DNA from 3 places in the Micromonospora sp. CPCC 205739 genome. Region 3 is predicted to be linked to each of the others. Evidence: riboswitches for the same ligand, from Rfam matches in the RefSeq annotation. Region 3 holds a riboswitch; each other region holds the start of a gene.
The links. A riboswitch is a leader RNA that binds a small molecule or an ion and turns the genes downstream of it on or off. The one in region 3 is predicted to bind cyclic di-AMP.
Positions count from the first base shown of each region.

Region 1: linked by a shared signal. The riboswitch ahead of V6U88_RS04210 (coiled-coil domain-containing protein) and the one ahead of V6U88_RS26525 (transglycosylase family protein) in region 3 are both predicted to bind cyclic di-AMP.
Region 2: linked by a shared signal. The riboswitch ahead of V6U88_RS14890 (C39 family peptidase) and the one ahead of V6U88_RS26525 (transglycosylase family protein) in region 3 are both predicted to bind cyclic di-AMP.

Region 1 covers NZ_JBAKHS010000002.1:56,588-66,734, reverse strand. Annotated here, with positions in the region: gene V6U88_RS04245 (glycoside hydrolase family 3 protein) at 1-1,229, opposite strand, end outside; gene V6U88_RS04240 (DUF3145 domain-containing protein) at 1,334-1,825, opposite strand; gene V6U88_RS04235 (hypothetical protein) at 2,142-2,471, shown strand; gene V6U88_RS04230 (carbonic anhydrase) at 2,659-3,273, opposite strand; gene V6U88_RS04225 (alpha/beta fold hydrolase) at 3,421-4,404, shown strand; gene V6U88_RS04220 (HelD family protein) at 4,537-6,654, shown strand; gene V6U88_RS04215 (cation diffusion facilitator family transporter) at 6,847-7,761, shown strand; cyclic di-AMP (ydaO/yuaA leader) riboswitch at 7,903-8,034, shown strand; gene V6U88_RS04210 (coiled-coil domain-containing protein) at 8,039-9,094, shown strand; gene V6U88_RS04205 (hypothetical protein) at 9,212-9,718, shown strand; gene V6U88_RS04200 (SRPBCC family protein) at 9,734-10,147, opposite strand, start outside.
Region 2 covers NZ_JBAKHS010000008.1:216,856-227,002, forward strand. Annotated here, with positions in the region: gene V6U88_RS14870 (bifunctional cytidylyltransferase/SDR family oxidoreductase) at 1-60, shown strand, start outside; gene V6U88_RS14875 (CDP-glycerol glycerophosphotransferase family protein) at 88-1,803, shown strand; gene V6U88_RS14880 (peptidoglycan-binding protein) at 2,073-3,008, shown strand; gene V6U88_RS14885 (alpha/beta fold hydrolase) at 3,058-3,813, opposite strand; gene V6U88_RS14890 (C39 family peptidase) at 3,919-4,740, opposite strand; cyclic di-AMP (ydaO/yuaA leader) riboswitch at 4,977-5,118, opposite strand; gene V6U88_RS14895 (hypothetical protein) at 5,420-6,181, opposite strand; gene V6U88_RS14900 (hypothetical protein) at 6,336-6,836, opposite strand; gene V6U88_RS14905 (acyltransferase family protein) at 7,042-8,256, opposite strand; gene V6U88_RS14910 (polysaccharide pyruvyl transferase family protein) at 8,387-8,935, shown strand; gene V6U88_RS14915 (glycosyltransferase family 2 protein) at 9,025-10,147, shown strand, end outside.
Region 3 covers NZ_JBAKHS010000025.1:40,877-51,023, forward strand. Annotated here, with positions in the region: gene htpG (molecular chaperone HtpG) at 1-145, shown strand, start outside; gene V6U88_RS26515 (peptidoglycan-binding protein) at 198-1,082, opposite strand; gene V6U88_RS26520 (hypothetical protein) at 1,084-1,209, opposite strand; cyclic di-AMP (ydaO/yuaA leader) riboswitch at 1,652-1,824, shown strand; gene V6U88_RS26525 (transglycosylase family protein) at 1,823-2,494, shown strand; gene V6U88_RS26530 (universal stress protein) at 2,636-3,289, opposite strand; gene nhaA (Na+/H+ antiporter NhaA) at 3,587-4,915, shown strand; gene V6U88_RS26540 (cation:proton antiporter) at 5,056-6,339, shown strand; gene V6U88_RS26545 (ABC transporter ATP-binding protein) at 6,374-7,444, opposite strand; gene V6U88_RS26550 (ABC transporter permease) at 7,441-8,268, opposite strand; gene modA (molybdate ABC transporter substrate-binding protein) at 8,265-9,041, opposite strand; gene V6U88_RS26560 (TOBE domain-containing protein) at 9,050-9,469, opposite strand; gene V6U88_RS26565 (DUF4231 domain-containing protein) at 9,717-10,147, shown strand, end outside.

The DNA of each region.
Region 1 (10,147 bases), on a different contig from region 3:
ACCCGGGTGGCCGCCTCGACCAGCCGGGGCCGGGGCAGCGACCCGTCGCGCAGCGCGGCGAGCAGCCCGTCGTACGCCTGGCCGACGTGCGGCGTCATCAGGATCAGGTCGTTGCCGGCCAGCAGCGCCCGGACCGCGGCCTCGCCCGGGGACCAGCGCTTGGCCGGCGCCATGTTCATGCCGTCGGTGATCACCACGCCCCGGAAGCCGAGCTGACCGCGGAGCACGTCGGTGAGGAGCTTGCGGGAGAAGGTGGCCGGGGTGCCCGGGTCGACCGCCTTGACGTCGAGGTGGGCCGACATCACCGCCATCGTCCCGGCGTCGATGCCGGCGGTGAACGGCGGGAAGGCGGTGGCGTCGAGCTCCTTGCGCGGCTGGCCGATCACCGGCAGGTCCTTGTGCGAGTCGGCGGCGCTGAGCCCGTGCCCGGGGAAGTGCTTGACGCTGGCCGCGACGCCGGCGCTCTGCAGACCCTTCACCGCGCCGGCGACCTGGGCGGACGCCCGCTTCGGGTCGGCGCCGAAGGACCGGGAGCCGATCACCGTGCTGCGGGTGGCCAGCACGTCGGCGACCGGGGCGAAGTCGAGGTTGATCCCCATCGCGGCCAGCTCGGTGCCGGCGGCGCGCCAGGCGGCCTCGGTCAGCGCCGGGTCGTCGGCCGCCCCGGCGGCGAGCGAGCTGGGCAGGGCGGTCACCCCGTCGGTGATCCGGGTCACCACGCCGTACTCCTGGTCGGTGCCGACCAGGAAGGGCGCCGCTCCGGCGGGGAGCTTCGCCGCGGCGGCGCGCAGCCCGGTGGTGAGGTCGCGCACCTGTGCCGGGTTGTCGACGTTGGTGGTGGCCTGGTTGCCGGCGGTCGGGTCGTCGGCGCTGAAACCGACCAGGATCAGCCCGCCGAGGCGGTACTTCGCGATCATCTCGGCGGGGGTGTCGACCCCGGCGAGGGCGCGGTTGCCGGCGGCGGAGGCGGGGGTGACCTTCGTCGCCGAGCTGCCGTACGCGTAGGGCATCAGCACCTGGCCGACCAGGTCCTCGTCGGCGAGCGTGCCGACCAGCGCGGCGGCCCGCGCGGCCGGGTCCGCCGCCGGCGTGCCGGCCGGGCTCGGCGCGGTGGAGGCCGACGGGCTCGGTGCCGGGCGCGACCGTTCCGGTTCCGCCGAGCACCCGGAGACGAGCAGCGCGGTCAGGGCGGCGAGGGCGACGCCGGCACGTCGCGGTGAGGTCGACACGGGCCCATCAAACCCGTTGCCGACTTATCGGGGCAACCTGGGCCCGGCACCCGGCGAGTCGGCTGTGCCGGTCCACCCCCGGGTGTCCGGGTGCGCCGCCGGGCTCAGCCGACCCGGGTGAGCAGCGTCACCGGGGCGCCGTCCCCGGCGTACCGGTAGGGCTCCAGCTCGGCGTCCCAGGCGGTGCCGAGCGCCTTGTCCAGGGCGTGCGCCAGCGCCTCCGGGGCGCGGGCGGTCGCCATGATGCTGCGCAGCCGGTCCTCGCCGAGCTGGATGTCGCCGGCCGCGCCGACGGTGGCCCGGAACAGGCCACGGCCGGGGACGTACATGAAGCGTTCACCGTCGGCGCCCGGACTGGGCTCCTCGGAGACCTCGAAACGGATCATGGGCCACTGCCGGAGGGCAGCAGCCAGCTCGGCGCCCGTCCCCGGGCGACCGGTCCACCCGCACTCGGCCCGGCGGGCGCCGGGATCGACGGGCTGGGCCGTCCACTGCAGGTTGACCGGCGCGGCGAGGACGCGCGCGATCGCCCACTCGACGTGTGAGCACACGGCGAGCGGGGTCGAGTGGACGTATACGACGCCACGCGTTGGCACGGTGACCTCCCGGAGACCGAGGTGCGTCTTCCCCTACGACCTCGACCACCCGAGTGGTTCCTGCAACACATGATGACTGGTGGGGCGGATGGTGCGCCAGGGAATCGGAAAATTCGCCGGGCGGAAATACCCGGACCGGTGAACCCGGTTGTGCTCTCCGACAGGCACGGTGGCCAGCAGGTCATCCTGTTCGTGTACAGTTCTCTGGGCGGTTCTGCGCCGTCGTACATCTTCGCGGGCCGAGGCTCAAACGGGCGTCTCCCGCACAGCCCCCGGACGTTTCCGTCCTCCCGTACGTCTTGCAAGGAGTACCTCCGTGGCGAGCAACACCTCTAAGACCGCGCGCGCGTCAGTCCGGGCCGGCCAGGCTGGCCAGGGTGGCGCCCTCAGCGTGCTGGGCGAGTTCAAGTACCTCATCCCGCTCAACGGCGGCAAGCACGCCTACGTGCGGAACCTGACCAACGGCAAGACCGCGCACCTGCGCACCGACTCGGACGCCTTCGTCGAGGAGATCCGCGTGCTGGCCGCTGCCGGCCACGCCGCCAAGATCCGCGCCGAGATCAACAACCTCGCCGCCGCCCACCCGGGCGACGGCTGGGACAAGACCGAGAAGCGCCTCGTCGAGGCCGGCGTCTTCGAGGGCTGAGCCCTCCCCCCAAGCGCCACCTGGAACCGCCCGTCGGGTCACCCCGGCGGGCGGTTCTGTCTGTCCCGGGCACCGCGCCGGCCTTGATCGACACCGTTTGCGGCGTGTCGGGGTGTCCCAGCGGCGGGACACCCCGACACGCCGCAACTTGCGTTGATCTTGGCGGGGCCCGGGACCGGCGGCCCGGTCAGTGGTCGAGCAGGGCGACCTCGCCGGTCGCCAGGTCGTAGAGGGCGCCGACCACGTCCACCCGGCCCTCGGCGACCGGCCCGGTGAGCAGGTCGTCGGCGCGCAGGGCGGCCACCGTGCGCAGCACGTGCCGGCGTACCGCCATCGGATGCGCCTGCGGATCGTCCACCCCCACCTCGGCCACCGCCGGGGCGATCTGGTCCACCACGTACGCCAGCGAGCCGCCCGGCCGGTCCCCGGTGCGCAGGCTCTGCACCGCCGAGGCGACCGCCCCGCAGCGCTCGTGCCCGAGCACCATCACCAGCGGCACCCCGAGCTGGCCCACCACGTACTCGATGGAGCCGAGGACCGCCCGGTCCAGCACGTGCGCGCCGGTGCGGATCACGCAGATCGAGCCGAAGGTCTGGTCGAAGATCGCCTCCAGCGGCACCCGCGAGTCGATGCAGCCGAGCAGCACCGCGTACGGCTGCTGGTCGCCGGAGGCGACGGCCGCGGCGGCGGTGACATCGTGGCCGTGCACCGGCTGGCCGCTGACGAAACGGCGATTGCCGGCCAGCAGGTCGGCCAGCGCGGCCCGGGGCGTCCGCCCCGCTCCCGTGCCCGCACCGGTCATGTCTCCCAGCCTGGCCACGGATCCGACCTCGCGGGGCGGGATGCGAATCTTCTCACCAGCACGGTTCGCGTGGTGTCATGACGGGTAGCCGGTGTTACCGCCGGGTCAACCCGGTGTCAGGGGACCGGGCGGCCCGGGGAGGTAGCGATGCCGGAGCACCAGCAGGTACGGCTTCCCGACGACGTGCGCCTGCACGTCGAGGCGACCGGGCCGCCGGACGCCGAAGTCACCGTGGTCCTGCTGCACGGCTGGACGCTGGACGGGCGGGCCTGGCACCGCCAGCTCGCCGACCTGACGGCCCGCTTCGGCGAGCGGGTCCGGGTGGTCACCTACGACGCCCGCGGGCACGGCCGCTCCAGCTGCATGGCCCTGCGCACGGCGACCCTGGCCCAGCTCGGCGACGATCTCGCCGCGGTGCTGGACGCGGTGGCGCCCACCGGCCCGGTCGTGCTGGTGGGGCACTCGATGGGCGGGATGACCGTGATGGAGTACGCCCACCGCCACCCGGAGCACTTCGCCGCCCGTACCGCCGGGCTGGTCTTCGTCTCGACCACCGCCGAGGGGCACACGCACACCGCCTACGGGCTGTCGCCACGCATCGCCCGGCTGATCCGCCTCGCCGAGACCACCGGCGCCGGGGTGCTGGCCCGCTGCGGCTCCTGGCGCCCACCCCGGGCGCTGCTGCGCGCGCTCCGACCGAGCATCCGCTGGATGCTCTTCGGCGACCGCTGCGACCCGTCCGACATCCGCCTGGTCACCTCCGCCGTGGCCCGCGCCTCGCTGCGCTCGATCGGCGGGTTCCGCGCCTCGATCGGCACCCAGCACCGGCTGGAGACCCTGGCCGAGCTGGCCCACCTGCCGGCGGCGGCGCTGGTCGGCGACCGGGACCGGCTCACCCCGCCGCCCTGCGCCGAGTCGATCGCCGCCGCGCTGCCGGCGACCGAGCTGACCGTCTGCCCGGGAGGCGGGCACATGCTGATGATGGAGCGGCCGGACGAGGTGAACGCCGCACTGGCCGGAGTGCTGGGGAGGGTGCTGGCCGACGCGGCGGAGATCGGTGCGACCGCCCCGGGGACGACCGAGACCACACCGACGAAGACGGGCGCGACGGAGCCGACGCCGGCCGGCTGACCGGCCGGTGGAGGGTGTCCGACGTCGCGGTACGCGGCATGGCCCCGACAGGGGGTGGCAGGCTGCCCGTACCCTCATTCCGCCCGGCGTGCGCCCGCGCCCGGCCGCCGCCGTCGCACAGGAGTCCTCACGTTGACCGACCAGACCACCCTGGAGCAGGAGATCGCCGCCGAGCAGCGGCATCTCGACCGGGTGTACGCCCGCCTGGCCGAACTGCGCCGTTCCGCGGCCCAGGCCGAGAAGGAGGGCTACCGGCTGGCCCGGGTGGGCAACTTCGGCGCGCTGGTCGAGCGGGACGCGATGGTCTTCCACGCCGCGCAGCGGCGGCACGTGCTGGACGCCGAGCACGAGGGGCTGGTCTTCGGCCGGCTCGACCTGCGTACCGGGCAGGTGCTGCACGTGGGCCGGCTCGGCGTGCGCGGCGAGAACGCCGAGACGCTGGTGGTGGACTGGCGGGCCCCGGCCGCCGCCGCGTTCTACCAGGCGACGCCGGCCGAGCCGCTGGGCGTGGTGCGGCGGCGCACCATCCAGTCGTCGGCCGAGAAGGTCACCCGGATCGAGGACGACCTGCTGGACCCGGAGGCGGCACCGGCCGACATGACGGTGGTGGGTGACGGCGCCCTGCTGGCGACCCTGTCCCGGGCCACCGGCCGGGGGATGCGCGACATCGTGGCCACCATCCAGCGGGAGCAGGACGAGGCGATCCGCTCCCCCGGCTCCGGGGTCACCATCGTCTCGGGCGGCCCGGGCACCGGCAAGACGGCCGTCGCCCTGCACCGGGCGGCGTACCTGCTCTACTCCGACCGCAGCCGGTACGCCGGCGGCGGCATCCTGGTGGTCGGCCCGTCCTCGGTCTTCGTGGAGTACATCGCCTCGGTGCTGCCCTCGCTCGGCGAGGAGGCCGCCACCCTGCACTCGCTGGGCTCGCTCTTCCCGGGCATGTCGGCGACCCGCACCGACCCGCCGGACGTGGCCGCGGTGAAGGGCTCGCTGCGGATGCGGAAGGTGCTGGAGCGCGCGGTCCACGACGCGGTGCCGGACGGCCCCGACGAGCTGCGCCTGCTCTACCGGGGCACGCTGCTGCGGCTGGAGCGCCGCGAGCTGGACGGCATCCGGGACCGGACGCTGTCCCGGGGCGCCCGGCGCAACGAGGTGCGCCGGATGGCCTTCGACGCGGTCCTCGGGGCGCTGTTCACGCAGGCCCGCCGGCTGGCCGTGCCCCGCCTGCCCGAGCAGCGCGCCTTCGAGGACGAGATCATCGAACGGTCGGAGTTCCGGGAGTTCCTCAAGGCGTGGTGGCCCCGGCTGCACCCACGGCACGTGCTGGGCTGGCTGGCCCGGCCGGAGCGGCTGCGCCGGTACGCCGGGGGCATCCTGTCCCGGGCGGAGACCGCGCTGCTGGCCGAGGCGTACCGGACGCTGGACGCGCAGGGGCCGACGGTGGCCGACATCGCCCTGCTCGACGAGTTGGACGCCCTGCTGGGCAAGCCGGTGCGGCCGGCGAAGGCGAAGCGCGACCCGTACCAGCTGGCCGGCGGCGTCCGCGAGCTGAGCACGTTCGCCGATCGGCAGCGCGCCGCCCGGGCGGCGGCCCGGGAGCGCCCCGAGGACTACCGCGACTACGCGCACGTGGTGGTCGACGAGGCGCAGGACGTCTCGCCGATGCAGTGGCGGATGGTCGGCCGGCGCGGCCGGCTCGCCTCCTGGACGGTGGTCGGTGACCCGGCGCAGACCGCGTGGACCGGCGACCCGCAGGAGCTGGACCGGGCCCGGGAGCAGGCGCTGGGCCGGCGTCGGCGGCACCGGTTCGCGCTGACCACGAACTACCGCAACTCGGCGGAGATCTTCGCGGTGGCGGCGGCGGAGATCCGCCGGCTCTACCCCGACCTGGCGCTGCCGACGGCGGTCCGCTCCACCGGCGTGGAGCCGGTCGCGCTGACCGTCGACGCGGACCGGCTGGCGGCGACGACCGCCGAGGCCGTCGACACGCTGCTCGGCGAGGTGGAGGGCACCGTCGGCGTGATCACGCCGGTGCCGCGCCGCGACGAGGTCGCCGGTTGGCTGGGCGGGCGCGGCGGCGGCCGGCTCCAGGTGGTGACCAGCCTGCAGGCCAAGGGGATGGAGTACGACGGCGTCGTGCTGGTCGCCCCCAGCGAGATCCGCGCCGACCCCGGCTCGGGCGTCCGCACCCTCTACGTCGCCCTCTCCCGCGCCACCCAACGCCTCACCACCATCGACCCCACCCCCTGACCCCCACCCCCTCCCGCACCCCCGCTCCGGATCGCGCAGTTTCGGAGAAGGAGGGGCCTCCGCGCGCGGAACAGCCACGCTTCTTCTGAAGGTGCGGCCCGACGGGGTGGGTGAGGTGGACCGGTCAGTTGCACATATAGCGATGTGAGCATAGGTTGGGCTCGGGGCGCGGTGGCGACGGAAGGTGTGGGCGTGGGCGCAGGTCATGACCACCACGGGTCGGTGGCGAACGCCGCGCACCGCCACCGGGGCCGGCTCTGGGCGGCCTTCGCGCTGCTCGCCGCGCTGATGGTGGTCGAGGCGGTCGCCGCGTTCGCCACCGGTTCGCTGGCCCTGCTCTCCGACGCCGGGCACATGTTCACCGACGTGCTCGGCATCGGCATGGCGCTGGCCGCCATCACCGCCATCCGGCACGGGGACCGGGACCCGCAACGCACCTTCGGGCTCTACCGGCTGGAGGTGCTGGCCGCGCTCGCCAACGCCGTCCTGCTCAGCGGGGTGGCGGTCTACGTGCTGGTCGAGGCGGTACGCCGGTTCGAGGATCCGCCGGAGGTACGGACCGGGCCGATGCTGGCCGTGGCGGTGCTCGGCCTGCTGGCCAACCTCGTCGCGTTCGCGCTGCTGCGTCCGGGGGCGCAGGAGAGCATCAACCTGCGCGGGGCGTACCTGGAGGTGCTCGGCGACCTGCTCGGCTCGGTCGGCGTGATCGGCGCCGCGCTGCTCATCGCCGGCACCGGCTGGTGGTGGGCCGACCCGGCGGTGGCGGTCGCGATCGCCCTGTTCATCCTCCCCCGGACCTGGCGGCTCGGCCGGGCGGCGGTCCGGATCCTGGTCCAGGCCGCCCCGGAGCACCTCCAGGTGACCGCCGTGCACGACCGGCTGATCGCCGTCCCCGGCGTCGCCGAGGTGCACGACCTGCACGTCTGGACGCTCACCTCCGGCATGGACGTCGCCTCCGCCCACCTCACCATGGCCCCCGGCGCCGAGGTCGGCACCGTGCTCGCCGCCGCCCGCACCGCCCTGCACGAGGACTTCCACATCGACCACGCCACCCTGCAGATCGAGCCCGGCGCCGCCCCCGGCGCCTGCGGGCAGGTCGAGTGGTGACGAAATCGGACACCTATTGTCCTGTTGTGCCACCTACACCAGGATTCACTCCCGTACCCTGAGTCACGAACCGGGCGGGCGTCACTTCCGTACCGGTAGGCTCGGTCCCGGCCTCCGCCAGGCGGCACCCACCGGTGCCGGCGGTGGCCGCCGCCTAATCGCCCGCCAGGGCGAGCCGGGGAACCAAGTTCGTGGGGTGCATCCGCGTCAGCGGTAGGGATCTTCCGTCCCGAACCCGTCAGCTAACCCGGTCGGCGGCTGACGGAAGGACATGTGCATGCACGTACGACGTACCACTGCCCGGCTGGCGGCCGCGGTCGTCGCGGCGCTCGCCCTCGGCGTGTCGTCCGCGCCGCTCCCGGCGACCGCCGCTCCCCCCGCCACCCGGCTCGCCGCCCCCGGCGACCCCGAGGGCGGCACCCCCGCACTGCGCGCCCAGCTCGACGCGGCGGGCAAGGGCTGGATCGACGCCAAGGCGGCGCTGGAACGCTCCACCAAGCGGCAGCGGGAACTGAACGACCAACTCAAGAACATCGAGTCGGAGCTGACCGTCCGGCACGGCAAGGTCGGCGAGATCGCCGGCGTGGCGTACCGGACCGGGCGCCTCGGGCCGGTGTCGGCGCTGCTCAACAGCACCAGCCCGGAGGGCTTCCTGGACCGGGCGGCGGCCCTGGAGACCGTCGCCAGCAACGAGGACCGGGAGCTGCGCAACCTGATCCGCACCCGCGACGAGGCCAGCCGCACCCGGGCCGCGCTCGACAAGGAGATCGTCGAGGAGCGCAAGCAGGTCGCGGTGATGGCCAAGCGCAAGCAGCAGGCCGAGCGGGCGCTCGCGGTGGCCGCCGCCGACAAGCCCGCCGCCCGTGCCGGCGGCGGCGCCAACCGGGGCACCTCCACCGCCAACGCGCGGCCGGCGCCGCGCAACCCCGACGGGTCCTGGCCCTCGGAGTCGTGCAGCGTCAACGACCCGACCCCGGCCAACGGCTGCATCACCCCGCGCATGCTCAACGCGCTCAAGCAGGCCCAGGCGGCCGGCTTCACCCGGTACGTCTCCTGCTACCGCCCCAGTGGCGCCGGCGAGCATCCCAAGGGCCGGGCCTGCGACTTCGCCGCCCAGAAGAACGGCTTCGGCGGCGACGCCACCGGCGGCGACCGGACGTACGGCAACAACCTGTCCGCGTACCTGATCCGCAACGCCGACCGGCTCGGCGTGCTCTACGTGATCTGGTACCGGCAGATCTGGCTGCCCAGCAGCGGGTGGAAGTCGTACAGCGGGGCGGGCGGCGACCCGTCCAGCGACCACACCAACCACGTGCACCTGTCGGTCTACTAGACCGACCCGGCGGGGCCCGTCCGGCACGGACGGGCCCCGCCGTACGCGCGCCGACGTACGCGCGATGTCGTCGGTCGGCCCACGACGGACCGCGGCGGCCGGACGAGCATCGGGGGCATGAGCCGACTCTCCCCCCACGCCCGTAAGGCCCTGCTCACCCTGCACCTGGTGACCGCGCTGGGCTGGCTCGGCGCGGACCTCGTGCTGCTCACCCTCGGCGTCGCCGGGTTGCGCGGGGCCGCCCCGGGGGTGGTCTACCCGGCGGCGGCGCTGGTGGTCACCTGGCTCTTCGCGCCGCTGAGCGTGCTGGTCTGGCTGGTCGGCGTGGCCAGCGCGCTGCTGACCCCGTGGGGGCTGCTGCGCTGGCGCTGGGTGGTGGTCAAGCTGGTGCTCACCACGGTGATGACCGGCCTGGTGCTGTTCGCGCTGACGCCGAACGTGCGCGCGGCGGCCGGACCGGACGCCACCGCACACCAGCGGATCGACGTGGTGGTCGCGCCGGCGGTCTCCACCACCCTGCTGGTCACCATGGCCGTGATCTCCACCTGGAAGCCGTGGGGCCGGACCCGCCGCGCCGTCCCGCCCCGCCGGACGGCGGCGGCCACGCCGGCCGGCCGTCGCTGAGCGGGGGTCGGCGGCTCAGTTCGGCACCGGGCCCCCGTCGGCCTCCCGGTCCAGCGCCGCGCCGAGCCGGCTGGCCAGGCCCAGGTGCGCGGCCCGGGCCTGGCGGAACGCGTACCCGAACAGGGGCGCCGGCGCGGAGAGAGTGATCTCCACGTCGATCCGCAGCAGGTCGCCCTCCGCTCGCAGCCGGGTGTGGTTGCGCACCGTCGTCCCCGGCTGCTGCCGGGCCACCGTGACGATCTCGCCGTCGGAGACCACCAGGACGTCGGCCTGGTAGGTGACCGGGAAGCGCAGCGGCCCCAGCTCCAGCCGGTCGGTGATGGCGTAGCTGGCCCGCGCGCCGGGACGGGTGGGCAGCCGGCGCACCCGGACGATCAGCGGGTGCAGCTCCCCCTGCCGGGCCGGATCGCTCAACAGCGCCACCGCGTC
Region 2 (10,147 bases), on a different contig from region 3:
CCGGCGCAGCCCACCGCCGCCGACCAGGACCGGGTGGCCAGCGGCGTCGACGCCGGCTGACCTCGACCGCGGAGACGAGTGCGCGACATGCGTGGTGACCTGGTCAGGAAACTGATCGCACGAGGCCTGACCACCGGTCTGGCCGTGGTCGCGTTCCTGGTGGTGGCGCTGACCGGCGCCACCGCCTGGGGGCTGGCGCTGGCGGTGGCCGCGCTCGTCGCGGCCGCGGCGGAACGCCGGGTCCGGCCGGGCGCCGACATCAGCGCCGAGTCGGTGCTGCTCGCCGCCGGCATCCTGGTCGGGTACGCCCGCCGCCTCGACGGCGGCTTCGACCCGGCGCTGGCGCTGACCGCGCTGGTGCTGCTCGGCCTGGTGCTGCTGGTGGGGCCGCTGCGCGACGCCGGCAACCTGGAGATCCGGGCGGCGAACCTGCCGGTGCGCACCTGGACCCCGCTGGTCGCCGCGCGTCTCGGTGGCGCGCTGCTGGCGCTGCTCGGGGTGGCGGCGGTGGCCGCCGCCCTCACCCTGCCCGCCCTCGTCGCGCTGGCCGCCAGCCTGCTGGTGGCCGGCGCGTGCGCGGCGGTCGGGCTCGACCTGGCCCGCCGGCGGTTCCGGCCGGCGGCGGGGGGTGGCCCGGTGGCCCGGGCGCTGCGCGCGCACCAGCCGGAGTTCCTGCTCTACTTCTCCGCGCCCCCCGGCTCGGAGTACCAGGTCACCATGTGGCTGCCGTACCTGGAGCGGCTCGGGCGGCCGTTCGTGGTGCTGCTGCGGGAACCGGAGTTCCTGCCGACCATCGCCGCCGCCACCAGCGCGCCGGTGGTCTACTGCCCCACGCTCAAGGCGATGGACGAGGCGCTGGTGCCGAGCCTGCGGGTGGCGTTCTACGTCAACCACGGCGCGAAGAACAGCCACTGCATCCGGTTCTCCCAGCTCACCCACGTGCAGCTGCACCACGGTGACAGCGACAAGGCGCCGAGCGCCAACCCGGTCTCGGCGATCTTCGACCGGATCTTCGTGGCCGGTCCGGCCGCCGTCGAGCGGTACGCCCGCGCCGGGGTGGAGATCCCGGCGGAGAAGTTCGTCGTGGTCGGCCGCCCGCAGGTCGAGGCGATCGAGGTACGCACCGAGCCGGTCACCGGCCTGCCGCATCCCACGGTGCTCTACACGCCGACCTGGACGGGGCACCACGCCGACGCCAACTACTGCTCGCTGCCGGTCGCGGAGACGCTGCTGCGCCGGCTGCTGGACCGGGGCGCAACGGTGATCCTGCGGGCCCACCCGTACACCTCGCAGAACCCGGCCTCGGCGCGGCAGCTGGCGCGGTTGACCGAGCTGCTGGCGGCCGACCGCACCCGCACCGGCCGGCAGCACCTCTGGGGCGCCGCCGCGAGCCGGGAGCTGTCCCTGGTCGACTGCGTCAACCGGGCCGACGCGCTGGTCTCCGACGTCTCCGGGGTGATCTCCGACTTCCTGTACTCGGGCAAGCCGTACGCGGTGACCGACATGGGCGTGGACGGAGACGACTTCGTGGCGCGGTTCCCCCTCGCCGGCTCCGGCTACGTGCTGCGGCGGGACATGTCCAACGTGGACGAGGTGCTGACCGGGCTGCTGGACACCGATCCGCTGGCCTCGGCCCGGTGGGAGACCCGCCGCCGCTACCTGGGCGATTTCCCGGCCGACTCGTACGCCGACGGGTTCCTCGACGCGGCCCGGCGCGAGCTGGAGCCGGGCTGGAACCCGCCGGTGCCGCGCGCGTCGCAGGCCGGCACGCGCGGCGACGCGGCCGTTTCCCGCACCGCCTGAATCCCCGCACCCGACGCCCCGCGCCGCCCCGGCGGCGCGGGGCGTCGCGCTGTCCGCGCTGGTCACGGGCACTCCGAACGGGCCGCGCGGCGACGCGCACGGCGAAAGTTATTTACAACTTCTCACCATTGTAAATATTTATTGCCGTCAGCATACTGGCAGCCGGGCGCGCGATCGACCGGCGGCGGCACGGCCACCGGCGACCGCGCACCGGCGACGCGGCGCGCCCCGACGCCGCTCGCCTCCCTCCGTCCCCCGGGAGTGCGCACATGCCATCACCCCTCCGCCGCGTCGCCGGCTGGCTCGGCGCGGCGTCCCTCGCCGTCCTGACCATGCTGGCCGCGCCGAGCGCGGCCCACGCCGCCACCCCCAACTGGCCGACGCTGAGCACCGGCACCGGCGGCGCCAACGTCAGCACCGCCCAGTTCCTGCTCCGGCACCACGGCCGGACGCTCACCGTCGACGGGTACTACAGCGCCGGCACCGCCGCCGCGACCAGCTCCTTCCAGTCCGCCAACGGGCTGGCGGCCGACGGGATCGTCGGGCCGCTGACCTGGGGCAAGCTGGTGGTCACCCTGGACGTCGGCGCGAACAACAACGCCGTACGGGCGTTGCAGACGGCGCTGAACAAGTACGGCTACGGCCTCACCGTCGACGGCGTGTGGGGCGCCTCGACCACCACCGCGGTCTCCGCCTTCAAGTCCGGCCGGGGGCTCACCGGCGGCACCACCGTCGGCGCCACCACCTGGCAGTGGCTGGTCGGCGGCGGTGGGGGCGGCGGCACCTGGGCGCCGGTCATCGACCGGTCGGTGCTGCCCCGCTCCGAGTACGACGACCCGCACCACGACTACCCCGCGATCGACCTGCCCACCGAGACCGGGGTGACCACGTACGCGATCACCGCCGGCACCGTGTCCCACGCCGGCGGCAGCTGCGGCTACGGCGTCGGGATCACCGGCGACGACGGCGCGTACTACCTGTTCTGCCACCTGTCGTCGCGCTCGGTCGCCGCCGGCGCGCGGGTCAGCGCCGGGCAGATCATCGGGTACACCGGCGCCACCGGCAACGTGACCGGACCGCACCTGCACATCGAGGTCCGGGTCGGCGGCGTCAACCGGTGCCCGCAGCGGTTGCTGCTGGCCATCTACGACGGCGCGACGGTGCCGGCCGCGGCCAGCCTGCCCAGCAGCGGCTGCAGCTACTGAGCGACCCGGGGGCGGGCGGTCGGGCCAGGGCCCGGCCGCCCGCCGCCGCTCACAGGTACGGGTCGAGCAGGGCCAGCACCGCCGCCGGGTCCTCCACGTGCGCGTTGTGCCCGAGGCCGGGCAGGGTCACCACCGGCACGCCCAGCTCGGCGAGTTGCGCGTCGGTGACCATCGGGTCGTGCTCGCCCCGGGCCAGCAGCACCGGGACGTCGGTGGCGGCCAGCAGGGCGGGCAGCTCCGGCGCGCCGACCGCGAAGGCGGCCGGGTCCATGGCCAGCCGCCAGCGGCCGTCCTCGACGCGCAGGCCCGCGTCGACCACCGGGTGGTCCGGCGCGAACAACCCGCCGAGGCCGGCCACCTTCAGGTAGCGGCGGGCCGCCTCGTCCCGGGTGGCGAACCAGGTCACCGGCCGCTCGGCCAGCTCCCGCGCCCGGGCCAGCTCGGTCGGCGACCAGACCGCCTTGATGCCCAGCCCCACCACCGCGTCGACCGGCAGCCCCGCCTCGCGGGCGGCCAGCGCCAGCGCGACCACCCCGCCGAGGGAGTGCCCGAGGACCACCAGCCGCTCACCCGGCCGCGCGCCCTCGGCCGCCGGGACGAGCCCCGCCGCGACCTGGCCGGCGAGCCCGGCGAAGGAGTAGCCCGGCAGTGGCGGCGAGAAGCCGTGCCCGGCCAGGTCCGGCGCCAGCCAGCGCCCCGGCCAGCGATGCTCCAGCAACGGCGCCCAGGGCAGCCACACGTCGCCGGTGGCGCCCATCCCGTGCAGCAGCAACAGCAGTCGGCGGGTACCCGAGTCGTCGGTCATGGGGCGCAGTGTGCCATCGCCCGGTTCCGCCGCGCGAGACCCGCTCCGACGACGACGGGCACCGACTCCCAGGGGAGCCGGTGCCCGTACGTGTGGCGGTGCGGATCAGGCCGAGTAGCCGCGGGTGGCGATCCAGTTCGCCAGGTCGATGGTGCTGATCCAGTACGTCGGCACGTTCGGGTCCGCCGAGTCGGCGATCCGGACCGTACGGCCGTCGTTCTTGTAGCCGACCACGGCGATGTAGTGGCCGCCCGGGAAGGAGTGCCAGCCACCGGCGGTGTCGGTGGCGGACCCCGCCACGTTCGCGACGACACCCCGCCCGTCGTTGATCGCCTCGATGACGTCGGCCTGGAGCCGGTCGATCTGCGCGGAGCTGGGGGTGCCCTCGAACATCCGGGTGCGGTACGGGTCGCCCTTGACCGACTGGTTCAGGACCCGGGTGGTGTCCCGCGCCGAGTTGGTGCCCATCTCGGTGGTGCCGAGCGGACCGGCCAGCTCGTCCTGGCTGCGCTCGACGCCGGCCGCGCTGAGCGCGTTGCGCACCGCCGCCGGGCCGCAGTTGTAGTAGGTGTTCTGCGCCTGGTAGTCGATCCGCAGGACCTTGGTCGACGGCGGCTTGGGGGCCGCCTTGCGGGTCAGGTCCGGGTCCGCCTTGCCCCTGGTGGCGGCCGACGGCGAGGCACTCGGCGAGGGCGACGGGCGGTGATTGGTGGCGGCGCGGGCCTGGCCGCGGGTGGCGATGTCGTCCAGCCGGGGCGCCACCTCGGCGGCGACGGCGGCCGAGGTCTGCTGGCGGGCGGGCGCCTCGTCGGCGAGCAGGGTGGTGGCGCCGGAGACCAGCACGAGCGCGGCGGCCGAACCGGCGACAAGCTGGTACGACCGCTCGCCGGCCAGCCGGCGCAGCTGCCGCTTCAGGGTGTGCTTCACGTGTTTTCCTCCACGGTACGAGGGCGGGAGCGGCGTGCCGGGCCGGCGCGTGACGGGACGTCACCCGCGGTGTCAGGACCGGTGTGGGGGCCGCTCGGCGGGGGTGCGCCCGGGCAGTGGCCGGGCGGCGGGGTGTGGGCCGGATCAGCGCGCGAGGGCGCGGCGGACCTGCGGGAACACCCCGGTACCGAGGTGGAGAGAAAGCCGAGGGATGCGAGAGTGCTGCACGAAGTGGAAACTCCTTCCGACACCGCCTACCGGGTTAGCTGACGGATTCGGGCGGGAAGAGCGCCCTACCACGGGCCGTGGCCCGCGGATTCACCCCAGACGTGCGTGGGTCCCCGGTTCGTGGAAATCACGATTGAGCGGGTCGGCGCGGCGTCGCCTCTTGCGATCGGAAACCGCACCGGACCGGGGCGACACTACTGGCCGCTCCACCTGCCCGCCAAGCGTCCCCAGCTGCGTAAACATGATCGGTGCCACGAATTTGCCGTACAGTTCGGCACTGACGTCACTCAATGGGACAGGCGTTTGTTATGGCACGGTCGGGTCACAACCGGACAGCCGGGCAGCAAGGTCCGCCGTTCGCGGCGATCGATGTCACCGACTGTTACCGATGACCGTTTCCCCGATTCCGGTGACGCGACTCACGGAATTCAGGTAACGATTCGGTCGCGCGTCAGCCCACCCGGGCCGGACGCCAGCGCGCCGCGGGCGTCGTCCGCGCCGCCGCCGTCGCCGCCCGTGGCGCGGGCACCCGCCCCGGACGCAGCCGCTGCGCCGCCGCGTACGCCTCGGCGGCCAGGGCGCGGGCCGCCTCGGCGGCCAGTTCGGCGTCCCGCCACGCCGACCGCTCCCGCCCGGCCGCCACCCGGTACGCGTCCCGCCGGCCGTCGCGGACCGCCCGGGCCAGCAGCACCTCCTGCTCGACCGGGTGCCGCCGGGGGTCCCAGCCGTCCCGGTGCGCGAAGACGTCCCGCAGCCGCTCCACGGGCAGCTCACCCCGCCAGTGGGCGGCCACCGCCGCCTGGTGCAGCCAACGCTCCCGGCCCGCGTACTCGGCCGGCGTGCGGGGGGTGTGCGGGGCGGGCAGCGCGGCGGCGCCGACGAAGCGGCGGGCGGCGGTCTCCGCCTCGTCGTACGCCTCCCAGGCCCGGTCCACCTCCTCCTGCGCGGCCAGCCAGGCCTCCCGCCACCGGCGGGCGGTCTGGGCGGCGCCGGCCGCGGCGACGGCGACCTCCTCGGCGTACCGGCGCAGGTCCGCCAGCTCCGTCGCGGGGGTGGTGGCCGGGGACGGATCGACGGCCGGGTCGGCGGCGGCCTCCCGCTCCGGGCGGGCGACCAGCACGGTGAGCACGGTCAGGGCGAGCACGAGCAGGGCCGACCAGATGGCGGCGGCGGTCGGGACCTCGACGAGGAACTGGTAGACGACGGTGTTCATGGTCGGCACCTCCCGGAAGGGGGACGCGGATGAGGAGTTTGCACGCGGCCCGGGGGCGGCGGGGCGAGGCCGAGGGCGACGACGCGTACCGGCGGGCGTGTGCGGTGATGGGGTTCTCGACAGGTGCGGTCGCGGGTCACCCCCGCGTGGGCGGTCAGCCGAGCGGCGGGGCGCGGGGACCGGTGGCGCCGACGGCCAGCCCGGCCAGGGGCAGCGGCGCGGTGACCGGGTGGGCCGGCCGGCCGGCCGGGTCGATCGAGGCGACCGGGTCGAGTGGGGCGGCGGGCGCGGCGACGAGGGCGCGGCCCGCGCGCTGGGCGTCCCCGACGCCGAGCGTGACGGCGGGCCCGGAGGTGAGCGTCGCGGCGGGGCCGGCGGTGAGCGTCGCGGCGGAGCCGTCAGCGAACGTGACGACGAGGGTGGCGGGGACGGCGGCGAGGTCGACGGCGGCCGCGCGGACGGCGGACACGTCGGGAACCGCCAGGTCGGCGAAGGCCGGCGCGTTGGCTGGGCGCGGGGCGGCGGCGAGCGCGCCGGCGTCGGGCGCGGCCGAACCGCCGAGGGAGAGCGCGACCGCCAGGGCGAGGCCGGTCAGCAGCCGGGAACTCCAGCGCGCGACCCACCACAACGGACTGGTGGGCGCGACCGGGAGCACGGCACCACGCTACCGCCGATGCCAGGTGATCGCAGCGTCGCCGGCGTGTCGGCGCGGCACTCACGACCGGGCGACCTACGAGCGCCTCCCGTTTGCGGCGTGTCGGGCAATCCCTCGGCAACGTCACCCCGACATGCCGCCAAAGCGGGCGAGGTCGACGGGCCCGGGACCGGACCGCGCTGGACCGGCCAGGGTGGACGGGGGTTCAGTGCGGGTCGCGCGGGCCCGCGTACTCGATCGGGCGGCCCGCCGGGGCGTCGGTGCCGGCGGCCCGGGGTGCCGGCGTGGCGCGCGGCGGCGGCTCGGTGTCCAGGGTGGACGGCTCGGGTGCCGGGGCGGGCCGGCGGCGGCGGGGGGCCAGGCGGCGCATCATCGGCGTCTCCACCCAGCGGTGCAGCAGGGCGGCCAGCACCAGGTTCACCGCCAGGAAGCCGAGCACCGCCAGCGGGCCCCACCAGCCGGGTAGCCCGACGCCGAGGTGGCCGGTGGCCCGCAGCACGGTGACCATCACCAGCACGTGCACCAGGTAGAAGGCGAACGAGACCTCACCGAGCCAGACCAGCCGGCGGTGCCGCCACGGCGAGGGCAGCCCGCGTACGTCCGCGTCCGCCGCCGCGGTGATGACCAGGATGTACGCCACGGAGAGGATCGCGGCCCAGAGTTCGGCCCGGATCCACTGCCCCGCCACCACCCAGGTGACCACGAAGACGAGGCTGGCCAGCGGCAGTCCGGGGCCCCGCCAGCGGCCGCGCCGCATCAGCTCGGCCGCCGCCACGCCCAGCCAGAACTCCAGCGAGCGGACCACCGGGAAGATCTGGGTGAACCACCAGGTGCTCTCCTCCGGCACCAGCGCCTGCCCCGGCCAGAGCGCCACGATCAGCAGCGGCACCGCCGCCACCACCGCCCAGAGCAGGCCGGCGCGGGCCCGGCGCAGGGCCGGCAGCACCAGCGGCAGGCAGAGGTAGAAGAACAGCTCGCAGGAGAGCGACCAGCTCACCGTGTTGATGCTGTAGAAGTAGCCGGGCGTCGGGTCCCAGGCCTGCACGAGGAAGAGGCTCTCCAGCGCGGCGCGGGGCACGATGGTGTCGGCGAACCACCACATCACCAGCAGCGCCGCCGCCCAGGTCAGCACGTGGTTCGGGTAGACCTTGGCGAGCCGCCGCCGCCAGAAGTCGCGCCGCCGGTCCCCGTCGCGGGCCGACCAGACCAGCACGAACCCGCTGAGGATGAAGAAGAACTGCACCCCGGAGAGGCCCAGGGTGAAGACCGCGCCGACGACCGCCTGGTAGTCCGGTTCGCCGACGATCCGCATGGTGCCCGCGTGGTAGCCGAAGACCAGCATCGCGGCCACCCAGCGCAGCCCGGTCAGCGAGGGCAGCCGGCTCGCGGCGGCCGTCGGTGCGCCCACCGCGCTCGTCATGTCGGGCACCCCGCCGTCGCCACGCTCACCCGCACGTACCTCTCCTCCCCCGGCCGCTCGCCGCCGCGACCGCGGCCCGACCCCGGACGGTGGCACCGGTCGGGCCACCGTCCGGGGACCCTACCGGCTGGTGGGACCGCCACCAGCGGGCCGGTGGATGGACTACCTCTCCGGCTTCGACTTCGCCTTCGGCACCCGGATCCACGGCACCATCACCGCGCTGGTCGCCGGCACCCCCGGCTACCTCTTCGCGCACGACTCGCGCACCCTGGAACTGGCCCGGTACTTCGACATCCCGCACCGGACGATGAAGCAGGTGCCCGCCGACGTGGACGCCGCCCAGCTCTACGCCGAGGCGGACTACACCGCGCTGCACGCCGGCCACCGGGCCCGCTACGAGCGGATGGCCGCGTTCCTCGCCGCGCACCGGCTCGGCAACGCGTTCGACGACGGCGACGCCGCCACCCGCTTCGACGAGCGGGTACGCGCCACCAGCTTCCCGCCCGCCGTCCGCCCGGCCACCGCGACCTCCCCGGAGGCCCTGCTGGAGCGGATCCAGTGGCTGCGCGAGCGCAACACCCAGCTGGGCGGCCAGCTGCGGACGCTGGAGGAGCAGCGGTTGCGGGCCCGGGTCAGGAAGGCGGTCGGCACGCCGGTGCGGCGGATCCTGAGCCGTTAACCCACCGCTCGGGCGCTGTTCAGTAACTCCATCTCCGCCGGATACGTCAGGTTCCGTGCCCGTCCACCCGGGTGCACCAGGGTGGCGGCGTGGTCAACGAGCCGACGCCCGCCACCGTCCTGCTGAGCATCGTCGTGCCGGTCCACGGGGTGGAGGCGTACCTGTACCAGTGCCTCGAGTCGATCCGGGCGGACGTCCCGGCCGGCGAGCGGGGCAGGGTGGAGCTGGTCGCCGTCGACGACGCCTCCCCGGACCGGTGCGGGGAGATGCTGCGCTCGTACGCCGCCGGCCGGCCCGAGGTGCACACCGTGCACCTGAGCAGCAACGTCGGCCTGGGCCCGGCCCGCAACGCCGGCCTGGACGTGGCGACCGGCGAGTACGTCTGGTTCGTCGACAGCGACGACTGGCTGCCGCCGGGCACCATCCCCGCGGTGCTGGACCGGCTGCGCGCGCACCGCCCCGACGTGCTGCTCGTGGACCACGTGCGGGTGCACGACGGCGGGCGGCGCGAGCTCGACGCCAGCAGTCCGCTGCTGCGCGGCGTGCCCGACGTGGTGCGCCTGGCGGACCGGCCGCAGCTGCTGCGGGTGCAGCACACGGCCTGGAACAAGGTGGTCCGCCGCGCCTTCATGGACGAGCTGGAGCTGCGCTTCCACCCCGGCTGGTACGAGGACATCCCGTTCAGCCATCCGCTGCTGATCGGCGCGGAGAAGATCTCGGTGCTGGACCGGGTCTGCTACCTCTACCGGCAGGGCCGGCAGGGGGCGATCACCTCCACCCGCAGCGGCCGGCACTTCGACGCCTTCGACCAGTACGACCGGCTGCTGGACTGGGTCGGGCGGCGGTACCCGGACGAGCGGCTGCGGGCCGAGCTGTTCGGGCTGATGGTCAACCACATGCTGGTGGTGGTCGGCAACGACGACCGGCTGCACCCGCACCTGCGCCGGGAGTTCTTCCACCGGGTGGCCGCACAGTACCGTCGCCACCTGCCGACCGGCGGCTACCCCCGCCCCGGCGGGGTGGTCGGGCTCAAGCACCGGCTGGTCGGCCGGGACAGCTACCTCGCGTACGCGGTGCTGCGTCACGCCCACCGGCTCGCCGGCCGGCTGCGCCGGCCCGCCGCGGCCCCGGCCGGTGCCGCGCCGCCCGCCGTGGACGGGGCCGCCGCCCGCGGGGCGGACCGGGCCGAGGTGAGCGACGCGCTGGCCGGTC
Region 3 (10,147 bases):
GCACGAGCGCGGTGGCGACTCCGCGGCGCTCACCGAGACCGCCGAGCTGCTGTACGGCATGGCGCTGCTCGCCGAGGGCGGCGACCTGGCCGACCCGGCCCGCTTCGCCCGGCTCCTCGCCGACCGGCTGGCCCGCACCCTCTGACGCGACGACGGCCCCGGTCCGGTGCAGCGCCGGGCCGGGGCCGCCTGCTCAGTCAGGAACCGACCCGCACGCCCATCGCCGCCCAGGTGGCCGGGCCGACCACCCCGTCCACGGTCAGCCCCCGCATGCCCTGGTACCAGCGCACCCCGGCCTCGGTCTTGGCGTCGAAGGCGCCGCTCGCGGGGCCGCACCGCTTCGCGCCGACGAACCGCTGGACGAAGGCCACGTCCCCGCCCTTGCTGCCGCGCCGCAGCGTCCGCGAGCCCGGTCTGACCTCGGACACCGGCGTCGCCGGTCGCCCGCTGGGCACCGACGGGGCCGGCTTGACGGCCGCGCGCAGGGCCGCCACGGTACGCGGGCCGACCACCCCGTCGGCGGTGAGCTTCCGGGCGGTCTGGAACGACCGTACCCAGGCGGCCACGGCCGGCCCGAACACCCCGTCGGCCGTCAGCCGGGCCCCGAGGCGGTTGGCGACGGCCTGCAACTCCCGGACGTCGCCGCCCCGACAGCCGGCGCGCAGCAACCGGTCGCCGAGCCGCGCAGTCGTGGCGGTGGCGATGCCCCACGGGTGGCGGCTGTCCTCCAGGCTCCGCTGGTGGCTGACGCTGACGTGCAGGTGCTTGTCGTGCGGGTTCGGCCCGGTGTACCGGGCCGGCCGGAAGCTGCGGGTACGGCTCCAGATCTTCCGGTCGTAGATGACGTACTGGGTGGACGGATGGCTGACGGCCTGCCGGACGACCAGCAGCGGGTCGATCCCGTCGACGTCCACGTCCACCGCGTTGACCGACTGGTCGTCACTGTCCGGATTATGGTCCGAGCGGCGCGCCTGGTGACTGGCGTCGCCCAACCAGCCGTCGGACTTGCGGTCCCGCTGCGGCCATCGGGTGTCTATCTCCTCGCGCAGCACCCGCAGCGCGGGCGCCAGGTGCACGCCCATCTCACTCCTCCTCTTCCAGCGCGGCGGCCAGGTCGAAGTCGACCTCGTCGCCGGCCAGGCTCTCCGGGTCGTCGTCCTCGTCCAAGGTGGCGACGAGGTAGTCGGTGTCGATGCTTACGGCGTCCATGAAGGTCCTTCCTCTCGCGGATGGTCGACCGCCGCGAACCGGGGCGGATCGTGCTGGCCAGGGCACCGGCGCCCGGCAACCGGCGGGTCCGACGCGTCGGCGCCGCGGCCGCGCTCTGCTCCCTACCGTCCGAGTCGGCGGCCGGGCTGCCCAGACATGAGTCGCCAATCAGCGGCAACGCTGACCGTCCAGCGGCGCGGGCCACCGATCGAGGCCGCCTGACCAGCGAAAACGGCGAGGGGACGGCACCTGATCCGCCGCTCGGAGCGAGGCTTTCGGCCCAGTCGTGACAGGTTCCCGACCGGCCCTTGTAGAGCACCGCCGACCAACCCGCAACTCGAAGCACGGCGCCGTCGCTCAGCCGGGTGAAGAACTTCACAAGAGGTGGGCAATCCGCCGAAACGGTTCCTAACGTCGTTGGTGTTCGCGATCGCGGACACCACGGCCGGTAACGCCTAATCCATGCCGCCGGCCGCTGGGACCTTGTCACCGGGCATGGAGCGGGGGACCCACACGTTCCTCGGTGCACGTCACCTCGGGGTGAAGCCGCCACGGCGGCCGGGCTCCTCGGCCCGAACCCGACAGCTCACCTCGTCGGCGTGGAGGAATCCACATGGCAACTGAATACACCGCCCGTCACCGACGGGTCAGCTCGCGCCGCATCGCCCTCGGCACGCTCGCCGTCGGTGCGGTCACCGGAGTCGCCGCCGTGCTGGCACCGGCGTCGCCGGCGAGCGCCGCCAGCGTCAACTGGGACGCGATCGCCCAGTGCGAGTCCGGCGGCAACTGGCACATCAACACCGGCAACGGCTACTACGGCGGCCTGCAGTTCTCGCAGAGCACCTGGTCCGGCTACGGCGGCAAGAAGTACGCCTCCCGCGCCGACCTGGCCAGCCGGGGCGAGCAGATCGCCATCGCCGAGAAGGTGCTCGACGGTCAGGGCATCGGCGCCTGGCCGACCTGCGGCAAGAAGGGCGGCTCCACCAAGAGCTACGCCGGCAGCTCCGAGAAGTCGCAGAAGTCGCAGAAGTCGGAGCGGCGCGCCACGCGGGCCACCACCAAGGAGCGCTCGTCGCGTGGGGAACAGCCCAGCAGCCGCAGCCAGCGGCGCAGCGCGCCGGCCGGCACGGGCAAGGTCCACGTCGTCAAGCCGGGCGACACGCTGTCGAAGATCGCCGACGCCCGGGGCCTGGCCGGTGGCTGGCGCCCGCTGTACGAGCGCAACAAGGGTGTCGTCGGCGCCGACCCGGGCCTGATCTTCCCGGGTCAGAAGCTCGCCCTCTGATCCCGTCCCGTCCGGCCCCGCAGGGGGCCGGACGGGCAGGTCACACCCGAACACGTGAGCGCCCGGCCGCCGCCCGCGGCCGGGCGCTCACGGGTCCGCGCCGGCCCGGCGACGGTCGCCGGCGTGCTCGTCGCGCCCGGTTCAACCGTCCCGGGCCGGAGGTGACCCGGCCCGGTCGGGCAGGCTGCCGAGCAGCACGGCGCGGGGAGAACGGTGCGCCAGGTCCTCGGCGACGCTGCCGAGCAGTCGCTCGCCGAGCCCGTGACCGCCCCGACCCACGACCAGCAGGTCGACGTCGCGGGCCTCGGCCACCGCCAGCAGCCCGTCGGCCGGATGACCGACGACCACCTCGATGCTCGGCTGCGGCAACTCCGCCGGCAGCGCGTCCGCCCGGTCGTCGAGCATCCGGCGGATCCGGCGGTCCTCCTCGGTCGCCTCGACGTCGACCAGGTCCGGGCTGGTCACCGCGACCAGCACCAGTTCGCTGGCGGTGCCGCCCAGCGCGCGCACGACGGCGCGCAGGGCCCGGTCGGAGTCCGGGGAGCCGTCCACGCCGACGAGGACCCGCAGTCCCGTCCCGGTCGGCGCGGGCGGCCGGGACCGCACCTCGACCCGCCGGGTACCCGCCCGGCCACGCTCTACCGCGATGGGTACGAAGAGCGGCCCCAGCAGGCCCCCGACCAGGTACCAGAGCAGGTTGCGGTGCCCACCGCGGGTGACGAAGACGGCCGCGGTCAGCAGGCCGGTCGCCAGCCAGACCACCACCGCGAGGAGCACCCACCACCACTGGTCCACGCGCGTGCATACCCGACCCGCCCCCGGGTAAGCCGCCGCTCCCGGCCGGGGAGGATGCGCATGACTCGTCGACTCGGGTCACTCTTCTCGCCGGCTGGCGCGCGGCGACGGGCTGGACCACCCGGCATGATTCGTCGGGCGGCCGTCGGGTACCAGGACAGTCACCGCGCCGGACCACGAGCGCGGGCCGTCGCGACGGTCGATGTGTCCGCCGCGGCGGCGGATAGGGTTGGCCCAGGTGTGCCGGGAAGTCTGGTCGGCGATGGATGACGCGACCCCTGCCGACGAGGAGTTTCCGTGACCGACGCCACCCGGCGCCGTACCAGCCTGTTCGCCCGACACTCGTGGGGCGAGACCAGCCGCATCTCCGCCATCCTCCGTAAGGAGACCGTGGGCGGCGCGCTGCTGCTCACCGGGGCGCTGCTGGCGTTGATCTGGTCGAATTCGCCCTGGGCGGAGGGCTACCGGTGGGTGCGCGACCTGACGGTCGGCCCGTCCGCGCTGCACCTCGACCTCAGCCTCGCCACCTGGGCGGCCGACGGCCTGCTCGCCATCTTCTTCTTCGTCGCCGGGCTCGAACTCAAGCGGGAGTTCGTCGCCGGTGACCTGCGCGATCCGCACCGCGCCGCCGTGCCGGTCGCCGCGGCCGTGGGCGGGGTGATCGTACCCGCCGTGCTGTACTACCTGATCGCCGCCGGCGCGGGCCCCGGCGCCGGCAAGGGCTGGGCCATTCCGACGGCCACCGACATCGCGTTCGCCCTCGCCGTGCTCGCCGTGGTCGGTCGGTGCCTCCCGTCGGCGCTGCGCACCTTCCTGCTCACCCTCGCCGTCGTCGACGACCTGATGGCGATCGTCATCATCGCCGTCTTCTACACCGCCGACCTCTCGGTGGTCCCGTTGCTGGGGGCGGTGGTCCCGCTGGCGATCTTCGCCCTGCTGGTGCAGCGTCGGGTCCGCTCCTGGTGGCTGCTGCTGCCGCTGGCGGCGGTGACCTGGACGCTGGTGCACGAATCCGGGGTGCACGCCACCGTGGCGGGAGTGCTGCTGGCCTTCACCGTCCCGGTGATCCGCCGCGCGGACGCCGGTGACCCGGACGCCGGCCCCGGCCTGGCCGAGCACTTCGAGCACCTGTTCCGGCCGATCTCCGCCGGGATCGCCGTACCGATCTTCGCGTTCCTCTCCGCCGGCGTCACCGTCGGCGGTCTCTCCGGCCTGGTCACCTCGCTGAGCGACCGGGTTGCGATCGGCATCGTGGTCGGCCTGGTCGTCGGCAAGCCGATCGGCATCGTGGTGGCCACCTGGCTGGTGTCCCGCTTCACCCGTGCGACCCCCGACGAAGGCCTCAACTGGCTCGACGTGCTGGGCCTGGCACTGCTCGGCGGCATCGGTTTCACGGTGTCGCTGCTGATCGGCGAGCTGGCCTTCGGCCTGGGCAGCGAACGCGACGACCACGTCAAGGTCGCCGTGCTCACCGGGTCGCTGCTGTCGGCGCTCCTGGCGACCGTCATCCTCCGCGCCCGTAGCCGCGTCTACCGCCGGGTCCACGAGGCCGAGCGGGTCGACGTCGACCAGGACGGCGTGCCGGACGTCTACGAATCCGAGCCCGACCGGTCCACCGGTCGGTGAGCACGGCGGTGGCCGGACGGGCGTGCCCGTCCGGCCATCGCGACGCCCGGGGTGGCCGGGCCGTTATGATCAACGGGAACCGTGGAGCGCCGGGAAGTCTGGTCGGCACCGTGCTGACCCCTGCCCCTGGAGGCTGACCCGTGCTGCTGCTCTCCTTCGCCGCCGTCCTGCTGGCCGCCGTGCTCGTGTCGGCCCTGGCGCATCGCACCATCCTCTCCACGGCGGCACTGTTCCTGGTCGCCGGTTTCGTGCTCGGCGAGGACACCACCGGGGTGCTGCACCTGCGCGCGGACTCCCCGATCGTGGCGCAGTTGGCGGAGCTGGCGCTGTTCGCGGTGCTCTTCACCGACGGGATGCGGGTGGGCTGGGCCGACCTGCGTGCGGCGTGGCGGCTGCCCGGCCGGGCGCTCGGCTGGGGTCTGCCGCTGACGCTGCTGGTGACCGCGGTGCTGGCGCACTACGTGGCCGGGTTGGACTGGCCGGAGGCACTGCTGATCGGGGCGATCCTGGCCCCCACCGACCCGGTGTTCGCCGCCGCGCTGGTCGGCAACGACAAGGTCCCGGCCCGGCTGCGGCACCTGCTCAACGTCGAGTCCGGCGTCAACGACGGCCTGGCCCTGCCGTTCGTGGTGCTCCTGCTGGCCGTCGCCGCCGGCTCCGAGGACCTGCACCTGGGGGAGTTGGGCACCGAGCTCGCGCTCGGGCTGCTGATCGGTGTGCTGGTGCCGCTGCTGGCGATCGCGCTGGAGCGGACCCGCTGGTTGGCCGCGTCGGCGGCGTACGCCCCGTTGAACGGGGTGGCGATCGGCCTGCTCGTGCTGGCCCTGGGCAAGGCGACCCACGGGAACCTGTTCCTGGCCGCGTTCGCCGCCGGCATCACCGTGGCGACCTTCGGGCCGCGCGAGCGCGCGGCGTTCGAGCACTTCGGGGAGAACGTCGCCGAGCTGCTGAAGCTGGCCGCGTTGCTGGTCTTCGGAGCGCTGATCTCGGTGCAGTTCCTCGGCGAGATCAGCTGGACGGGCTGGGTCTTCGCGATCCTGGCCATCGTGGTCGCCCGTCCGGTCGCGCTGTGGATCTCCTTCCTGCGCTCCGGGCTGAGCCCTCGGGAGCAGGCCGCCGCCATGTGGTTCGGCCCGAAGGGGTTCGCCTCGGTGGTCTACGGACTGCTGGTGCTGGAGTCCGGCATCCCCGCCGCGGACGAGGTGTTCCACCTGGTGGCCCTGACCATCGTCGTCTCGATCCTGGCGCACTCCTCCACCGACGTCGTGATCGCCCGGGCCTTCGACGAGGCCCGGGAGGCCCCGGCCTGGTACGGCGTGCTGCGCCGGGTCCGGGGAACCCGCCGGTCGACCGCGCCGACGGCACCGCCCGGCGAGGCGGTCGAGTCCCGGTCCGCCGGGGACGACCAGGCCGGCCCGAAGTAGCGCGGCCCGGCACGGCGGCGGGTCCGCCCGACCGCTACGCCGCTCCGGCCGGGTACGCCCGGGTCTCGCTGGCCTTGACCGCCGCCCACACCCGCTGCCCGGGCTCCAGGCGCAGCTGGGCGGCGGCGGCCGGGGTCACGTCGGCGGCGGCGGTGACCGGGCCGGTGAGCTGCACCCGCAGGTTGTCCCCGTGCCGCTGCACCCCGCTGACGGTGGCCGGCCAGGTGTTGCGCGGGCTGCCGTCGGGCCGGTGCGGGTGCAGGGCCACGGCGGCGGGCCGGAAGACCACGAAGGCGTCGCCGTCGAGCCGGTCGGCGGTGGCCAGGACGAAGCCGTCGCCCAGGCGTACCCCGTGCCCGTCGGCGTGGCCCCGGTAGAGGTTCAGCCCGACGAGCCGGGCGACGAAGTCGGTGCGCGGCCGGGCGGTGACGGTGGCCGCGTCCCCCTCCTGCACCACCCGGCCGTCCTCGACGATGACGAGCCGGTCGGCCAGGGCCAGCGCGTCGAGCGGGTCGTGGGTGACCAGCAGCGTCGCGCCGTCGTGGTCGGCCAGGTGCCGGTGCAGGTGGGCCCGGGTGTCCAGCCGGGTCCGGGCGTCGAGCGCCGCGAGCGGCTCGTCGAGCAGGAGCAACCTCGGGCGTACGGCGAGCGCGCGGGCCAGGGCCACCCGCTGGGCCTGCCCGCCGGAGAGCTGCCGCGGCCGGCTCCGGGCGTGCCCGGAGAGCCCGACCCGGTCCAGCCAGCCGGCCGCCTGCTCCCGGGCGGCCCGCCGGTCGAGGCCCTGGCGGCGCGGGCCGAACGCGACGTTGTCCAGCGCGCTCAGGTGCGGGAAGAGCAGGTAGTCCTGGAAGACCACGCCGACCCGGCGCCGCTCCGGCGGTATCCAGCGGGCCCGGTCGGGCCGGTCCAGGTCGACGCCGTCGAGCAGGACGTGCCCGGCGGTGAGCGGTTGCAGGCCGGCCAGGGCGCGTAGGGCGGTGGTCTTGCCGGCCCCGTTCGGGCCGAGCAGCGCGACCACCTCGCCGGCGGCGACGCTCACCCGGACGTCCAGGCGGAACGTGCCCCGGTCGACGACCAGGTGGCCGTCCAGCAGCGGGCCGGTCACGGGCTGCTGATCCAGCGGTCGCGCAGTCCGGCGAGGATCGTCACCGAGACGGTGAGCAGGATCAGGCTGAGCACGATCGCGGCGTCCAGGTCGGTCTCCAGGGCCAGGTAGACCGCCAGCGGCATGGTCTGGGTGCGGCCGGGATAGTTGCCGGCGAAGGTGATGGTCGCGCCGAACTCGCCCAGCGCCCGGGCCCAGCAGAGCACCGCCCCGGCGGCGACGCCGGGGGCGATCAGCGGCAGGGTCACGTGGGTGAAGGTGGTCCACCGGCCCGCGCCGAGGGTGGCCGCGGCCTCCTCGTAGCGGCTGTCCGCGCCGCGCAGCGCGCCCTCGACGGCGATGATGAGGAACGGCATCGCCACGAACGCCTCGGCGAGCACGACGCCGGTGGTGGTGAAGGGCAGGGTGAGGCCGAAGGCGTCGTCCAGCCACCGCCCGAGCAGCCCGTTGCGGCCGAAGACCAGCAGCAACGCCACACCGCCGACCACCGGTGGCAGCACCAGCGGCACGGTGACCAGGGCGCGCACCACCCGCCGGCCGGGGAACCGCGCCCGGGCCAGCAGCCAGGCCAGGGGTACGCCGCAGGCCAGGCAGAGCAGGGTGGCCAGGGTGGCGCACTGCACCGACAGTCGCAGCGCGGTGAGCACGCCCGGCGCGGTCAGCCGCTGCGGCAGCGTCGCCCATGGGGTACGCGCCAGCAGCCCCGCCAGCGGCAGCACCAGGAAGAGCAGCCCCAGCCCGGCCGGTACGAGCAGCGCGACCGGCACCCGCCGGCCGGGCCGTCGCCGGGTACGCGGTGCCGGGCCGTGCGGTGCGGCGGTCACGACCCGGCGGGCGGCTGGAAGCCGGCGTCGGTCAGCACGGCCCGACCCTGGTCGGAGCGGACGTGGTCGACGAAGGCGCGGGCGGCGGCCGGGTTCGGCGCGTCCTTGAGCACCACCAGCGGGTAGTCGTTGACCGCGCGGGCGGACTCGGGGAACTCGACACCGTCCACGTTGGCGGCGGCGGACCGGACGTCGGTGCGGTAGACCAGCGCCGCGTCGACCTCGCCGAGCGTCACCTTGGACAGCGCGCCCTTGACGTCCTGCTCCAGGGTCACCGGGGTCAGCCTCACGCCGGCCTCGGCGAGCGCCCGGGTGGCGGCAGCTCCGCAGGGCACCTGCTCGGCGCAGAGCGCCACCTTGGCGCCGGGCCGGGTCAGGTCGGCCAGCCCGGCGACCCCGCCGGGGTTGCCCTTCGGCACGGCGATGACGAGCTGGTTGCGGGCGAAGACGGTGGGGGAGCCGGCGGCGGCGCCCGCGTCGGTGACGGTGGCCATGTTCTTCGGGCTGGCCGAGGCGAACACGTCCGCCGGGGCGCCCTGGGTGATCTGGGTGGCCAGCCCCGAGCTGCCCGCGAAGTTGAAGGTGACCCGCACGCCGGGGTGGGCGTCCTCGAACTGCCGGCCCAGGGTGGTGAAGGACCCGGTCAGGGACGCGGCGGCGAAGACCGTCACCGGGCCGGCGATCCCGCCGGCGCCGCCGTCGTCGGTGTCGTCGCCGCAGCCCGCGAGGCCCAGGGCAGCCACCATCGGCAGGACGGCCAGGGCCGCGCGGATCCTCGTCATCAGCTGTTCCTCCCGCGGGGGCCGGGCGGTGCGGACCGTTCCACCACGACCGTGGTCGACTTGATCACGGCGACGGCGGTCGAGCCGACCGTCAGGCCCAGCTCGTCGACCGCCTCCCGGCTCATCAGCGAGACCACCCGGAACGGACCGGCCTGGATGTCGACCTGGGCCATCACCGTGTCCCGGACGACGGCGGTGACGATGCCGCGCAGCCGGTTGCGGGCCGAGGAGAACTCGGCGCGCCCGTCCGGCTCGGCGGCCTGGGCCCGCACGAAGCCGGCCAGCTCGACGCCGTCGACCAGCCGGTGGCCGTGCTCGTCCCGGGTCGCCGCGAGGCGCCCGGCGTCCACCCAGCGCCGCACGGTGTCGGTGCTGACGCCGAGCAGTTCGGCGGCCTCGCTGATCCGGAACACGGTCACCCGGTCACCCTAGCGACTCGCGTCTGCGTGGCGGAAGTGGCGACTTCCCTCGCGTACCCGAGGATGCTGGCGGGCTGACGGCCGCATCTGCGGTGCGGCCGGCGAGCCGGGCGGGCGCCGCCCGACGCCGAGCGCGGCGGCGCCCGGCGTGAAGCTCGCCGGTTGCCGGGCCGGCGCACCGCGATCGCCCGTGCGCCCAACCGTCTGATGTCCCGGGGTGCGGGCATGGCTCGCCTACCATGCGGGCGTGGCGAACTTCGATGCGTCGGCGGCGGTCACCACGGTCTGGCAGCGGCAGAGTGTCTGGTCGCAGGCCGCGACGGCCGAGAAGCGCCGGGTCGCGCGCGCCCGTCGCACCGTCGCCGCCCTCACCATCGGCGCCGCCGTCGCCGGCTCGCTGGCCACCCAGCTCGGCGACCCGCACCGGACGGCCAGCCGGTGCCTGGCGATCCTCGCCGGCGCCGCGCTGCTGCTGGTCCCGGTGGCGGCGCGGTGGACCTCGCGGGACTCGGTGCACGCGTGGACCCGGCTGCGGTCGGTCTCCGAGGCGCTGAAGGCCGACGTCCACCGCTACCTGGCCGGGGTGGCGCCGTTCGCCGGCGCGGACCGCGACCGGGTGCTGCTGCGGCGCGCCGACACCGTGCTGGACGACGCCGGTGACCTGGTCGCGCACACCCT